Regions from separate parts of the Synechococcus sp. B60.1 genome, predicted to be linked through region 2. Evidence: riboswitches for the same ligand, from Rfam matches in the RefSeq annotation. Region 2 holds a riboswitch; the other holds the start of a gene.
What was found. A riboswitch is a leader RNA that binds a small molecule or an ion and turns the genes downstream of it on or off. The one in region 2 is predicted to bind cobalamin.
Positions count from the first base shown of each region.

Region 1: it holds a riboswitch for cobalamin, as region 2 does, so the genes downstream of both, metE (5-methyltetrahydropteroyltriglutamate--homocysteine S-methyltransferase) here and NW863_RS04885 (sirohydrochlorin chelatase) in region 2, are expected to answer to the same signal.

Region 1 is NZ_JANSJN010000009.1:20,368-23,002, forward strand. Features, by position in the region: gene NW863_RS01870 (dihydroorotase) at 1-402, opposite strand, end outside; tRNA gene NW863_RS01875 (tRNA-Arg) at 692-765, shown strand; cobalamin riboswitch at 804-1,009, shown strand; gene metE (5-methyltetrahydropteroyltriglutamate--homocysteine S-methyltransferase) at 1,439-2,635, shown strand, end outside.
Region 2 is NZ_JANSJN010000028.1:13,472-25,669, reverse strand. Features, by position in the region: gene fabD (ACP S-malonyltransferase) at 989-1,858, opposite strand; gene NW863_RS04920 (beta-ketoacyl-ACP synthase III) at 1,863-2,876, opposite strand; gene plsX (phosphate acyltransferase PlsX) at 2,876-3,967, opposite strand; gene hmpF (pilus motility taxis protein HmpF) at 4,176-5,909, opposite strand; gene trpC (indole-3-glycerol phosphate synthase TrpC) at 6,342-7,241, shown strand; gene NW863_RS04900 (DUF5340 domain-containing protein) at 7,282-7,521, shown strand; gene NW863_RS04895 (heavy-metal-associated domain-containing protein) at 7,586-7,780, shown strand; gene NW863_RS04890 (heavy metal translocating P-type ATPase) at 7,906-10,236, shown strand; cobalamin riboswitch at 10,279-10,415, shown strand; gene NW863_RS04885 (sirohydrochlorin chelatase) at 10,445-11,515, shown strand; gene NW863_RS04880 (hypothetical protein) at 11,623-12,198, shown strand, end outside.

The DNA of each region.
Region 1 (2,635 bases), on a different contig from region 2:
TTTGAGGTTATCGGCGGTGGCCCCGATGAAAAAGCCGTAGTTGACCACGCACTTGCTGGCGGCCCGGGCCAACTTGTCATCCAGCGTTGCCTGGTCGATCGTCAGCGGATCCGTATTGGGCATCTCCAGAAAGCTGGTTACGCCACCGCGAGCGCAGGCCCAGGATCCCGTCTGTAGGTCTTCTTTGTGCTCCCGGCCCGGCTCGCGAAAGTGAACCTGGGGGTCGATCACCCCCGGCATGAGGGTATGGCCCTCCGCGTCGATAACCCTAGCCACCCTTTTTGCCGAGAGACTCTGGCCGATTTGGGCAATGCGCCCCTCCCGCACCAGCACATCTCCCAGCCAGGGATCCCCTTCCGGCACCAATAGCTCCGCATTGCGGATCAGCAGACTGTCAGACAAAGCGCCCCCGAGACAACGCTAATTTCCCAGCCAGAATATTATTCAGAATACTTTGTCAAAATACCTTGGAAGTATCAAAATACCTTGGAAGACTGGCCGCCAATCCGGCACCTCACTTCCGACTCCGCGCTGTCGCGACAGCGCAAAAGGGCTTTGACTTAACATCCCCTCCACGGCTGCGGCTGGCTTCCAGGCAAAGGTCTAGACGGCTCTTTCTGGTAATCTAAGTTGGGGGGTCTAAGATCGGTAGGTGTTGCCCAGTTTCCCTTGCTCCATTCTCTCTTTGCCTGGGGCTGTAGCTCAGATGGATAGAGCAAGCGCCTCCTAAGCGCTAGGTCGGCGGTTCAAATCCGCCCAGTCCCGTCTAAGTGAGTAGCTACTAGCTCCTCCAAGCTGGTGGTAGGATGTAGTCTACTGCCGGTTCTGACGGGGATCAGCCGTCAGAGGCAACGGGGAAAGTGCAGTGAGAATCTGCCGCTGTCCCGCAGCTGTGAGCCGGTTTTGGATCGGGGATCCCTAGTTGTTGTTGCAAAAGCCCTTGACGACGCAAGCCAGCCCCTCCAAAACTGAGCAAGTCAGAATGCCCGCCGGCGGTTTTTCCCCAGTTCACCATATCTGCGAGGTACAGATATGCTTCCCATTTTGACGTTGGCCCGTTCCCGTCCCGAAGTTTTTTCATCAGCCTGCTTACGGATTTTCGACGCTCTTGGAGCGTAGGCACTAAGTCAAAAGCGCGGACAAGAGAGCTAAGCAGTTGGCTCAGGGGCGGCTAACTCTTGGAGGACGTTTTCTTGCTTTGGTTGCGCAAAAGAGTCCTCTAAGCACCCTCCTGTGCCGAGTGGGCCAGCCGATAGGTTGAGGAACGCCTTGACAGCTCCAGCAGGTTTCCTGGCCTAGAGAAAACCTTCTGCCGGGATCCCACCGATAGGCATGTCGGCGGCCATTTCTTGCTGCCTAGGTTGGATGACAACCGGCTGTACAAAGCCAACTGGCGGCAACCTCCATTTACCGAATTCAGTTCAGGAGACAGTACCTTATGGCCATCGAAACCCAAACCCTCGGCTATGCCCGCATGGGCAAGCGCCGCGAGCTGAAGAAAGCGCTGGAAGCCTTTTGGAGCGGCACCCTGGAGGCGGAGGCCTTGTCAGCAACGCTCCAGGAGCTGGAGGCACAGGTCTGGGGGGTACAGCTTCAGGCTGGCATCGACCACATTGCAGTAGGAGATCAAACCCTCTACGACCATGTTTTGGACTGGGCCACCTGGCTGGGGCTGATTCCCTCCCGGTTTCAGAGCTTATCAGGCCTGGAGCGCTACTTTGCCATGGCGCGGGGACGGGAGGGCCTGCCCGCCTTGGAAATGACCAAGTGGTTCGACACCAACTACCACTACCTGGTGCCGGAAATTGAGGCCGACGCGATCCCTCAGGCCCATTTCGATGACTTCCTGGCCACAGTGCGGCGGGCGCAAGGGATCCTAGGAAACCGCACCAGCCCCGTCCTCCTCAGTCCGGTTACCCTTCTTGCTCTAAGCCAGCGCTCTGGCAAGTTGCGGGGAGATCTGGAGAAGCTGCTTCCTCTCTACGAGGAGCTGCTGCAGGAGCTGCAGCGACTGGGAATCCGGGAAGTGCAAGTCCATGAGCCCATCTTGGTGACGAGCGAAGGCGACAGTCTCCGGGAAGCGGTGGAGCAGACCTACCGCCGGCTGGCTCGGTTGGGGATCCCTGTCCACTTGGTTACCTACTTTGACGACTTGGGGGAGACTTACCCCTGGGTGGTGGAGCTGCCGCTAGCCGGCCTCAGCCTCGACTTCACCCGCGGCCACAACCTGGAACTGGTCAGAGCCCACGGCTTCCCCGCCGATAAGATCCTAGGGGCGGGGGTAGTGGACGGGCGCAACGTCTGGCAGATCCAGCCCAAGGCCGTTCTGGCCACTCTGCAAGAGCTGCAAGCCCTAGCCCCCAACCTGCGGGTGCAGCCTTCTTGCTCGCTCCAGTTTGTGCCCCACGACGCTGCTCTGGAAACCCACCTGCCAGAGCCTTTGCGGAATGTTCTCAGCTTTGCCGAGCAGAAGCTGGCCGAAGTGGTTCTGCTCGCTCGCACCCTCAACGGCGAAGACACCGCTGCCCAGCAGAACAAGCTGGAACAGCAGTGGCAGGCCTTCCAGGACTTCAATCCCCCCAACCTTGCGGTGCGCCAGGCCTTGGCCAACCTGACGGCGCAGGACTTCCAGCGC
Region 2 (12,198 bases):
GGTTCTGGGTCAAACGGGCGGCCAGGGATCCCTTGACAATCCAACAAAACCAGGAGACCAGGATACCTCGCCGCTTTAACTAAACGCGCAAAATTCCCCACCGTCTATACGGTAGGATGGGTAGCACCCCCAGCTTGAGGCTGGATATACTGTTTCACTATTTCTAAGGCTGCACCAAACAATACACCTAGAATTGTGCCAAAACTTGTCTTTTTCCCAGTATACCCTACTCAGTTGTTCTCCAAATTGCTACCTCAAAACTCGGCTCGATTTCTGAGTTTTGTCATAGAAGGTGCTGCTTAGAAGAAGTACTGTACTGACTTTAGCCTTGACTGAGTACCGTAAGGTGAGTAAAACTGTACGGGTAAACAGACGGCAGATGTTGCGACTCTATCTCAACAAAAGCCAGGAGAAGGCTATGCTCGTCGTCTGCACTGTTACTTGTACAACGCTTGCGTCGCTCAAAGGACTCCGTCCCGCTTGCGCAGTCGGCACTATTCAGGCTGGACATATCCCAGCTCTTCGGGATGAAAGGTAACCAGTAACGGTAAGCACGGCACCGTCACCCTCAATGACTTGGGCATTACCCTAAAGAGGCGGAGCAGGGACAACGATTGGGGAAAACCGACCACGCTAACCCTTGTCTACAAACCATCTTTGCGGCAGTGGTATGCTTCGTTCCCCGTAGAGGTGGAGGTACCCCATGGCTCCCAGTCGGAGTTGAGGGATGAGTCTATCGTTGCCTACGATTCGGGCACCGAGACAGCCATCACCTTGTATAACGGGAGCAGAGGCTCGGCACACGGGATCCATGAAGCACCTGGGGCAGAGGAAGAGACGGAAGCCTTGCCCAGGTGGGGAAACCCCAGCTGCTTATGCAGTGGGGCCTAACTGCTGTTTGGGGAGGCTTGCGTTGCCCGCAGCTCTTCTTCCTTTGGGAGAGGGGAGCTAGCAACGCAACTTGTAGCACCAGGGCTGCCGGGCTCCCTTAGCTAATCTTGAGGCTGTTGATGTTGCACCGTCTCAGGGCAGGCGCCGTTCGCCTCACCAAGCCCGTCAGCACATTGCCAGGGCCAATTTCCCATACCTCTTGGATACCGTCGGCAGCCATCTGTAGCACTGTCTCTCGCCAGCGGACTGGAGCAGTCATCTGGGACAGCAGCGCCTGCTTGAGAACTTGGGGATCTCGGCTGGCGGCAGCCGTGCAATTGCTGTAGACCGGCACTCGCGGAGCCTGAAAGTCAACCTCGCGCAAGGTGTGGGCAAAGGTTTCCGCCGCCGCCTGCATCAAGGGCGAGTGAAAGGCGCCGCTGACTTTGAGGGGAACGGTGCGCTTAGCCTGCAACTGCTCACAGACAGCCTGCACCCCCTCGACCGAGCCGCTGATCACCACCTGATCCGGGCTGTTGTCGTTGGCAATGACCACGTCGGACGTCATCTGGCACAGGTGCTCCAGCTTGTCGCGATCAAAGCCAATCACCGCCGCCATGCTGCCGGGGGGATCCCCTGCAGCTTCCATCAACTGGCCCCGCAGCGCCACCAGCCGCAGGCCAGTCTCAAAATCAAATACCCCGGCAGCGTAGAGGGCGCTATATTCTCCCAAGCTGTGGCCGGCTGTACAGGCAGGAGCCTGACCCTGAGCGTAGAGATAGTCCGTCAGCAGGGCTGATACGGTGAATAAAGCCGGCTGCGTGTAGCTGGTCTGATGGATCTGCTCTTCCGAGAGCGCCAAGGGATCCCATCCCAGCCTCTCGCGGGCCAAAGCCAACTTCTGGGCCGCCCCCGGCCAATCCTGTAAGTCCTTTCCCATGCCCACGGCTTGGGATCCCTGGCCGGGATAGATCCAGGCAACGGTCATCAACTCATTTCCCCCAACGAAAGACAATCGCTCCCCAGGTGAGGCCGGCGCCAAAGCCTGCCATCACCCCCAGATCGCCAGCGCCAAAGCGCCCCTGCGCGATCCAGGTGGCCAAGGCAATCGGTACCGAAGCGCCGGAGGTGTTGCCGTACTGTTCTAGGACGCTGGCCACCCGCTGGGGATCCAACTGCAAGCGCTTGGCCACAGCATCGAGGATGCGCTGGTTGGCCTGGTGGATGAAGTAGCCTTGCACGGCTGCTGCGGGGATCCCGGCCCGAAAGAGAGCCTTCTCGACAATCTCCGGCACCGCCTGGACGGCAAACTTGTACACCTCGCGGCCATTCATAGCGATGGGGCAGCAGCGGTATTGCCCCACCTGCAGGGATCCCGCCAGGGTCTTGGTCTCGGTGGCCATAGCCAGGCTGAGTAGCTCGCTGCCGCTGCCATCGCTGCGCAGCTCGATGCTGAGGATGCCGCTGTCCCCCTCTCTTGCGGCTTCCAGCACCACCGCCCCCGCGCCGTCCCCAAACAGGACGCAGGTGGTGCGATCCGTCCAGTCCACTGTGCGAGAGAGCACGTCCGCCGCCACCACCAGTGCCCGCCGGTACAGCCCGGTTTGGAGAAACTGGGCTGCCGTGGCCACGGCAAACACAAACCCCGTACAGGCCGCTGTCAGGTCAAAAGCCACCGCCCGTGTCGCCCCCAGCGCTGCCTGTACCCGCGGAGCCGAGCCGAAGCGATCGACGCCGGTGGAGGTGGCCAGGAGGATCAGATCCAGCTCCTGGGGTGGGATCCCGGACTGTGCCAGGGCGGCCTTTGCCGCTTGAACCGCCAAATCCACCAGGCTGAGGTCGGGGGGCAGGATGCGCCGTTGGCGAATGCCGGTGCGGGGCCAGATCCACTCGTCGGAAGTCTCCACAATCTGGCTGAGGTCGTCGTTGCTCAGGCAGGGAGCCGGCAGGGCAGCTCCCACCCCTACCAGGCGCACGGTCGGGAGGCCATTGCTGGGCATGGACACTATCCTTCGGCCCGCTCCAAGGATCCTACCGGCAGGGCTTCTGGACTGGGGTTAGAGGCCGAGGCCAGAGGACGGGCATTCTCTCCGGGATTGGACTTGGATGGGGGGGAGTCAGTCATTTCCGCTTGCAGCCGCTGTAGGATCTTCTGCTCCGCCGCCTCTTTGGCCAGGCGAATGGCATGGTAGACCATCGCCGCCTTAGAGCTGCCGTGGGTAATGACGCAGATGCCGTTCACCCCCAGCAACAAGGCGCCACCATATTCTACATAGTCCATGCGCCGCTTCACCTGCTTCAGGTTGGGCCGGAGCAGCCAGCAGCCCAGTTTACCACGCCAGCCGCGGGGCAACTCCTCCCGCAGCACCTGGGTGATCACCTGGCCAACGCTCTCCGCAAACTTGAGCAGGGCGTTGCCCACAAAGCCGTCGCACACCACCACATCAAAGTCCCCCGTCAACACATCCCGCCCCTCGGCGTTGCCGGCAAAGTGGATCCCCGGCAACTGTCTCAGGCGCTGATGGGTGGCCAGGGCCAGGTCGTTGCCCTTGTTGGGTTCCTCGCCAATGTTGAGCAGGCCCACCCGCGGCTTCTCAATCCCCAGCACGCACTGGCAGTAGAGGGATCCCATGCGGGCAAATTGTTCCAAGAAGCGGGGCCGGCAGTCCACGTTGGCTCCCACATCCAAAAGCAACACCGGCTTGCCCTTCAAAGTGGGCAAAAGAGCGCCAATGGCCGGGCGGTCGATCCCCGCCAATCGGCCTAAGTTGAGGTAGGCAGCGGCCATCGCAGCCCCAGTGTTGCCAGCAGCCACCACTGCATCTGCCTGCTTGGTGCGCACCTGTTGCATGGAGACGTTGATAGAGGCCTGCGGCTTTCTGCGCACCGCCAGGGGCTCTTCCGCCATGCCCACTTCGTCCTCAGCAGGCACGACAGTGATCCCAGGCGGCAGTGGCCGGGGCAGAAAAGGCTCGAGAGCGTCTGGACGACCGACCAGCGCAATCCCCACCTGAAGATACCGATGGGCCAGCAGGGCGCCCTTGATGATCTCTTCGGGAGCGTAGTCACCTCCCATCGCATCAACTGCAATTCGCACGAGCTGACCTCACACTGGAACACTCCTGACAAGCAAAATGCGGGGATCTCCGCTGCTTCTTTGCCTCGAGAAGTTGGGATCCCACTATCTACAAGGGGCTATCGAATTTTACCAGATTTGCTCTCTTTGGTTGAGGCTGGCGAGCGCCTGTTCAAAGCAGTAGGGGAGCACTGCCCACCTGCCCCAGGAAGAGGACAGGACACGCTCTTTACCGCTGGGTGAGAGCGGCCAGGAGGGATTGCACCTGCTGGACATGGGCACTGGCCACGGAGCCCCTGTCTTGATGTTGACCCAGCTCCGCCTCCAACTGAGCCAGTTGTTGTGCCAACTCCGCCCAGCGATCTCGCTCGGGGTAGAGGGTGGCCTGGAGATGGTTGAGGCGGCCCCAGGTTTCTGCCATCGCCTGGGTGCGGGCCCGCAGGGATCCCTCCTCTTGCTCCAGTTGTTGCCACTGCTGCTCCAACTCTTGCCGCTGGCGGGCAAGCTGCTCCTGTTGAGAAGGCAAAGACGCCTCCAGTTGTTGAATGAGGGTTTGCAGACGGCTTTTTTCCTGGAGCAGCTCCTGCTTCTGGCTGCCGATCTGCTCGAGGATCGGCCCGATATCCACCTGAACTGGGGCGGCAGCCTGATTTTGAAGCTGCCTAAGGCGGGCTTCCTGGCGGGTCAGCTCTTCGTATTCCCGCTGCAGGTTTTTCTCCTGGGGCGCCAGGGCCTCTTCCAGGGCGCTACAGGCAGACTGGGCGTAGTCGATATCCATCTCGATGTCAAACCGCTCTTCGGGAGAGGCGGTGGCCAGCCGCTCTTGCAGCTCCCGCAAGGTCTGCCGGTTTTGCTCCAGCTCGGCCCGCTGTTGGCTGACTTGGGCCGCCCGCTGCTCATAATCTCGACGCATCTGGCTCACCAAGGCCGCCAGCTCCTCCACTGAGATCGCAGACCCTGAGGCACCTGACCCGCTGTTGCTACTGCCATCGACGATGAAGTCGTACTCCTGCACCAGACGATAGGCTTTTTGGAACAAGCTCTCTTGGGACTGCAACTGCTGGAGGATCCTCTGCAGTTGCTCCTGATAGGCTCGCAGGGATCCCTGCCGGGCATGCCATTCGGCTTGGCTCTGCTCCAGGGATCGTTGGGATCCCCACCAGGCGGCGCAGCGCTCCCGCCAGGTACGGTAGTCTCGATCCAGCTCCTCCTGTTGGGCGTGGGCCTGCTGACGTTCTTGTTCCAGTTGGGCAATCTCTTGATTGAAGTGCTCCTGCTGCTGCTGAACCTGGCTTTTTAAACTCTGGAGAAGAGCCAAGGGATTCGCAGAGAAATGTAAACTCTCCTGAACTTCTTGCAGCAAAACCTGGAGCTGGGCTGCTTCTGTTTCCCCCAGCCGGCTGGAGCGGGCCTCTTGCAACTGAGCTTCCAGTTCCTGCCGTTGCCGGTTCAGGGCTTCTCGTTGTTCTCCGATTAGACGCTGCTGCTCGGCCAGGTAGGCCTGCTGGGTTGCCAACTCCTCTTTGAGGCTGTCTAGAAGCTTGCGCTCTTCCTCCACGCCCTTGTATTGCTCGTACAGCCGCCGCACTTCTTCTTCTTGGGCTGCCAGCTCCATCTCACGGCGGGTGAGCTCATGCGCCTGAAAGGTGAGGGATTGTTTCCAAACCTCGATCTCCTCTTCCTGGCTGCGGGCTTTGAGCTGAAGTTGGCTGAAGTTTTGCAGGTAGGTCACCAGTTGGCGAGCGGCTTCGTTGATGCGGGTGACCTGACGGCTGCCGGTGATTTCTGCCAGCACCAGGGCCCCATCCTTGAAGCGCCCGGCCTCCTGGGCGATGCGGCCCTCTAGAGTAATCGATTCTTCGTTCACAGGCACCCAGGTGTTGTCCTGCTGCTGCTTGGCCAGCAATTGCAGAGACGACTTAGCAAACCCAATTGGCTTGGATAGCTCTGCTAGGTACAGCACGCCCGAACTCCTTCAAAACAGCATGGACAGCGATATCCCAAACTCTGCCTCAGCCGAGCCTTTGTCCACAGTTGGGCAAGATGGGGAGACGAAACGGCTGCTGCAGCAAGGCACCCCAGGGCGCGAAAACCTGCGTCAAGCCTCTCAATTGACCGAGGTTGACTTGGATCTATCTCGATCCATCTCGTCCTGAGCAGCACCTTGTCTCGTATCAAGCAGCGCCTCAGCCGGCTCCCTACTGAACTGTCAGTGTAACCAGCATCTGCGGCTGCTCAGTCCCAAACTCAACCATAGGGTAAAAAAAACACCTTTGCCAGAGGCGGTTTGGGGATATGCGGAGTAGCTATTCAAACCGACCGCAGAGCACTAGAGTAGTCTAGGGTGAGGTGTAGAGTTCTGCTCAGGGGTGGTATGGAGCTGCAAGGTGAGCCGCTGGCCGTTCGTCGGCGTTCTCCTGCCCCGCCGGTCGTCGTGGCCTCTCAGGTGTACCAGACAACAGCGCCGGAAGCCAAACCGCGCCACATTTTAGAGGAGATCATCTGGCACAAAGAGCAGGAGGTGGAGCGCCAGCGGGAGCAGCTCCCCCTAAAGCAATTGCAGCAGCAACTGGATCAAGCGCCGCCGGTGCGGGATTTTGTGGCGGCCCTCACCCAATCTCCTCATCCGGTTTCTCTGATTGCCGAGGTAAAAAAAGCCTCCCCCAGCCGTGGGGTTCTCCGCGATCCCTTTGATCCGGTGGCCATTGCCCAAAGCTACGAGGCGGCGGGAGCCAGTTGCCTGTCGGTGCTCACGGATGAGCGGTTTTTTCAGGGCAGCGGCGAGTATCTGCGCCAGATCCGCCAGGCAGTCGGGATCCCCATCCTGTGCAAGGAGTTCATCCTCTACCCTTACCAAATTCTCTGGGCGCGTACTCTGGGGGCGGATGCGGTGCTGTTGATTGCTGCCATTCTCTCGGATGCGGATTTGGGCTATTTTCTCAAGCTGATCCAGCAATTGGGCATGGCAGCTCTGTTGGAGGTGCACACTTGCCAAGAGTTACAGCGGGTTTTGGGCTTGCCGCAACTGCACCAGGCCAAAGGTCAGGTGTTGATCGGCATCAACAATCGGGATCTCAAAACCTTTGCGGTGGACTTGAACACGACGCGGGATCTCTTGGCCGCCCACCGGGATCGCCTGGGCGATCTGCCGGTGGTCAGCGAATCCGGCATTCACTCTCCTGCCGATCTCCAGCAGTTGCGGAGCTGGGGGGTGCGCGCCGTGCTGGTGGGGGAAGCGCTGGTAACGCAGCCGGATCCCGGCCAAGCCGTCCGCTCCCTGTTGTCACCCCAGTAAACCCAGGATTGTCAATGGATCCCAAGAATGGCTTAGATCGATGAAACGTATTCCTGTGCCAGCACACGTCCACTACGAATTTCTGCTGCGGGTTCTGGAGCGGCAAACGTTTCCGACTGTGGAGGAACAGGATTTTGGCAATCGAGCCCGCACGCAAGAGCTGATCAACTCTTTGCGCAAAGCCCTGACCCAACAGTTGCAACTGGAGGAGGAGTGGCGACAGCGGGGCTATCAGGTGGATTACCGCTGGAACATAGAGGAACCTCAGCCACCCTCTTGACCTTCCAGCCCACTGGAAGGTTTAGCATCAAGCAGGTGGCATTGGGTTGGGGAGGCTTCCCAGGATGCAAGTTGTTTTGACGGTGCCCAAGCTGGCCTGCGCGGCTTGTGTAGATACCATCACGCAGGCGGTGCGGCAACGGGATCCCCAGGCCCACGTGGAAGCGGATCCCAAGACCAAGCAGGTGCGGATTACGTCTGAGCGAGCCGACAGCGACTGGCGGCAGGTGCTTGCCCAAGTGGGCTATCCGCCGGCCTAGCGATTTTTCCCTGCCCGGCAGCGTTAGCAGGACAGAGTTCAGAGGTGGGGTTTTCCCCTTGTGGGGGGAAGGGCCCTTTTGCGTCGCTTTTTCTTCCTTTCTTAATTTTTGCTCTGAGGACAGCCATGTCTGATTCTGGTTCCCATTCCGCTGCCCCCGGCCTGTCCGCTTCATCTGCTGGCGGCACTTGGCGCTTGGCCATCCAGGGTATGAGCTGTGCCTCCTGCGCTGCCGGCATTGAACAGGCCCTGAGTCGCGTGCGGGGCGTTACAGCCCAAACGGTCAACTTTGCCAGCGAGCAGGCCATCGTCCGTGGGGATCCCCGGCTGGTGAATCCCCAAGCGTTGATCCGGGTGGTGGAGCAGGCGGGGTATCGGGCGTGCTTGGTCGAAGACGATTGGCAACAGTCGGATCCGGACGACACAGAACGGATCGCCCAATGGGTGGCGGAACGGGAATTGAAGCTGAAGGTGGCGATAGGAGTGGGCCTCAGCACGGTGCTGCTGATCGGATCCCTGCCGATGATGCTGGGACGGGAGATCCCCGGCCTGCCCCCCTGGCTGCAGGATCCGTGGTTGCAGTTGCTGCTGACGGCGCCGGTGCAGTTTTGGGTGGGCCAGCACTTTTATCGTGGCGCCTGGGCGGCTTGGCAACGGCGCTCGGCGGACATGAATACCTTGGTAGCTTTGGGAACGAGCGCTGCTTTTTTCTACTCCCTTTTGGCGACGACTTTCCCCGACTTCTTTCATCGCCAGGGCCTGCACCCGGATGTGTATTACGAAGTGGCGGCGGTGGTCGTCACCCTGGTGCTGGTGGGCAAGTGGATGGAGCAGCGGGCCAAAGGGCAAACCTCCGAAGCCATTCGCAAGCTGATGGGGTTGCAGCCGAAAACGGCAAGGGTCATCCGCGATGGGGTGGAGCAGGATATCCCGATTGCGGCGGTGCAGGTGGGGGATCGGATCCGGGTGCGCCCTGGTGAGAAGGTGCCGGTGGATGGGGTCATTCTAGAGGGATCCTCCAGCCTGGACGAGTCGATGGTGACTGGCGAGAGCCTGCCGGTGAGTAAGTCGGCAGGAGATGAGGTGATCGGGGCCACCCTCAACCAGACGGGCAGCTTTGTGATGGAAGCGCGGCGGGTGGGCAAAGATACGCTTCTGGCCCAGATCGTGCGCCTGGTGCAGGAGGCCCAGGGATCCAAGGCCCCCATTCAGCAAGTGGCGGATCGGGTGACCTCCTGGTTTGTGCCGGCGGTGATCGGGGTAGCCATTCTAACTTTTGTCCTCTGGTGGGGGCTGGCGGGCAATCCAACGCTGGCCTTAGTGAACACCATTGGGGTGCTGATCATCGCCTGCCCTTGTGCGCTGGGGTTGGCCACCCCCACCTCGATCATGGTGGCGACGGGGCGGGGGGCGGAATTGGGGATCCTGGTAAAAAGCGCCGATAGCCTGGAATTGGCCCACCGCTTGCGCACGGTGGTCTTGGACAAAACCGGCACCCTCACCGAGGGCCGTCCCAGCGTCACCGATATCTGGACGCCAGGCTCTTCTCCCCTAGCCCTGTTGCGCCTGGCAGCAGCAGTGGAACAATACTCGGAACATCCGCTGGCCCAGGCGGTGGTGCAAAAAGCCAAAGCCGAAGGCATCTCAATCCCGTCGGCCCAGCACTTTCAGGCAAAAGTGGGCGAGGGGGCAGAAGCCTGGGTGGAGGGGCAGCAGGTGCGCATCGGTCGGCTGAGCTGGCTGCAGGCGATGGGGATCCCGTGGGATCCCTCTTGGTCGGAGCGGGTTCAGACCTGGGAAAGCCAGGGCAAAACGGTGATCGGCGTGGCGCAATCCCATCGTCTGGTGGGGCTGTTGGCCATTGCCGACCCGATCAAACCCACCTCCCCCGCCGCGGTGCGCCAGCTGCAGGAGATGGGCCTGGAGGTGATTCTGCTGACCGGGGATAACCCCACCACCGCCCAGGCCATTGCTCGGCAGGCAGGCATTCGCCGGGTGATCGCCCAAGTCCGTCCCGAGCAAAAGGCAGCCTACATTCGCCAGCTCAGACGGCCCCGACACCCGGTAGCGATGGTTGGAGATGGCATCAACGATGCGCCGGCCCTGGCAGAAGCCGATGTGGGGATCGCCATCGGGACGGGCACCGATGTGGCCATAGCCGCCAGCGACATTACCCTAATAGCCGGCGATTTGCGGGGCGTGGTCACCGCCATTCAACTCAGCCGCGCCACCCTTGCCAACATCCGCCAAAATCTCTTCTTCGCCTTTATCTACAACACCCTCGGGATCCCGATTGCCGCCGGGGCGCTCTACCCCTTCACCGGCTGGTTGCTCAACCCCATGCTGGCGGGGGCGGCCATGGCCTTGAGCTCTGTTTCTGTAGTGACTAATGCCCTGCGGCTGCGGCATTTTCGGCCCTCACCCCCAGCCCCTCTCCCTCAGGGAGAGGGGAGCTAGGGATCAAGGCAGGGGGCCGGGGTTATCCCCCCAGGGGGGCTTGGTGAAGGACAAGCGGCAAGCTAACCTAAGAGGCTCGGGCAGATTGGGGAAAGCGCGGTGCAAATCCGCCACTGTGACGCAACTGTGATGGGATCCCTCCCTCAGCCAGAACACCCACCTGCCCTTGTCCTGTACCCCTTGCGATTCACAAGGAACGGAGTTTTTTGTGTTGAATACCCTCCCTGTTTCCCCTCCCCTTGCGGTTGGGCAGTTTCCTTCTCCTCCATTGCCCCTCTTGCTCATCGGCCATGGATCCCGCGACCCGGAGGGGCAGCAAGCCTTTCTGGAGTTGGCCCAAGCGTACCAATCCCTCACCCCCCAGCGGCCGGTGATCCCTTGTTTTTTGGAGCTGGCGCAGCCGAGCATCGCCCAGGGGGTGGAACAATGCTTGGCTCAAGGGTGGCAGGAGATCGTGGCCCTGCCGCTGTTGTTGTTTGGAGCGCGCCACAACAAGTTCGACGTGACCGTGGAGTTGGATCGCCTGCAGGCCCTCCACCCGCAGTTGCGCATCCACTACGGGGGGCCGCTGGGGATCCGCATCGAGATCTTGCAACTGCTGCGAGACCGCTTGGCCGCTTTGCTGGCTGCCCAACCGCGGCAGATCCCAGGGGCGGAAACGGTGTTGCTGTTTGTCGGTCGCGGCTCCAGCGATCCCGAAGCCAACGCCGAAGCCTGTAAGCTGGCCCGGCTGCTCTGGGAAGGGTCGGGGTTGGCCGCCGTAGAGACCTGCTTTATCGGCATCACCCACCCCCGCCTGCCGGTGGGTTTGGAGCGGGCCTTGTCCTGGCAGCCGCGCCGGGTGATCGTGCTGCCCTATTTTCTCTTCACAGGGGTGCTGGTGAAAAAAATCGAGGCGGCGGTGCAAGAGCGGCGACGCCAATACCCCCAGATCGAGTGGCTGATGCTGCCGGAGTTGGGTCTTGTGGATACGGTGCTGCACAGCCTGCAGCAACTGGAGCAAGAAGCCCTCCAGGGCCAAACCCCAATGAACTGCCACCTCTGCAAGTTTCGCCTGGCGGTGAGCGCAGAGCTGGGAGTGGGGCATACTCATCACAATGACCATCAGGATCACCCTCACGCGCAGGGATCCCATCACCACCACCATCATCATGACCATCATTCCCATGGGCAGGGATCCCATCACCATCACCACAACCACGGCCATGCCCCCGCAGCGGCTGCGGATCCCTGGGCTCAGTTAGAGAATTACCACCAACGGGCTTGGCAAGTGCCTTAAGAGAGACAGAGGTTGCCGGCGGGATAAACTGAGATGCAGACAGGTGATTTTTGAACCTGACCTTTGCCCTGGTTCTCCCGCTCTGGTGGTTCTGATAAACAAAAACGATGATGTCCTCCCGCTCCTCTTGGATCTCAGGCGTCGCCGCTGCAGGGAGTGGGCTCCTGGTTTGCGCGGTGGTGGCGGGGCTGTTGGATCAGATTTTGCCCACGCTGCCCAAGGTTTCCCTGTCCTTGGCCGGGATCCCTGGCTTGTTGGTCGGGCTCGGATCCGCCTACGGAGTTTGGTGGGTAACCCAGATGGCCTTGCAATCCCCTTCCTGGGCCGATTTCCGAAAATCCCTGTTGGAGGCCGTGTCTCCCTTCGATCCCGCCGACCACGGTGGCAGGCCCGCGGGGGATCCGCGCCTTTGGCAATTAGCGCAGGAGATCCGCCAAACCCAGCTCCGCCACCAAAAGATTCTCGACCGAATTAAGCAGCAGGTGAAAGCCGAAATCCAGATCTGCGAGCGTGTCCAGGCACAACTGCGCAGCGAGCAGCAGCAGTGTCGGGTTCTCCAGGAGCAGGTGCAACAGTTGCAACAGCACCTGCAAAACCTCCAAACCTCATCCCCTTCCCCCCAACTCAAGCCCGAGCGAGAGCAAGCGCTGCGCCACAAGCTGCGCCAGCTTCAATCCCAAGTC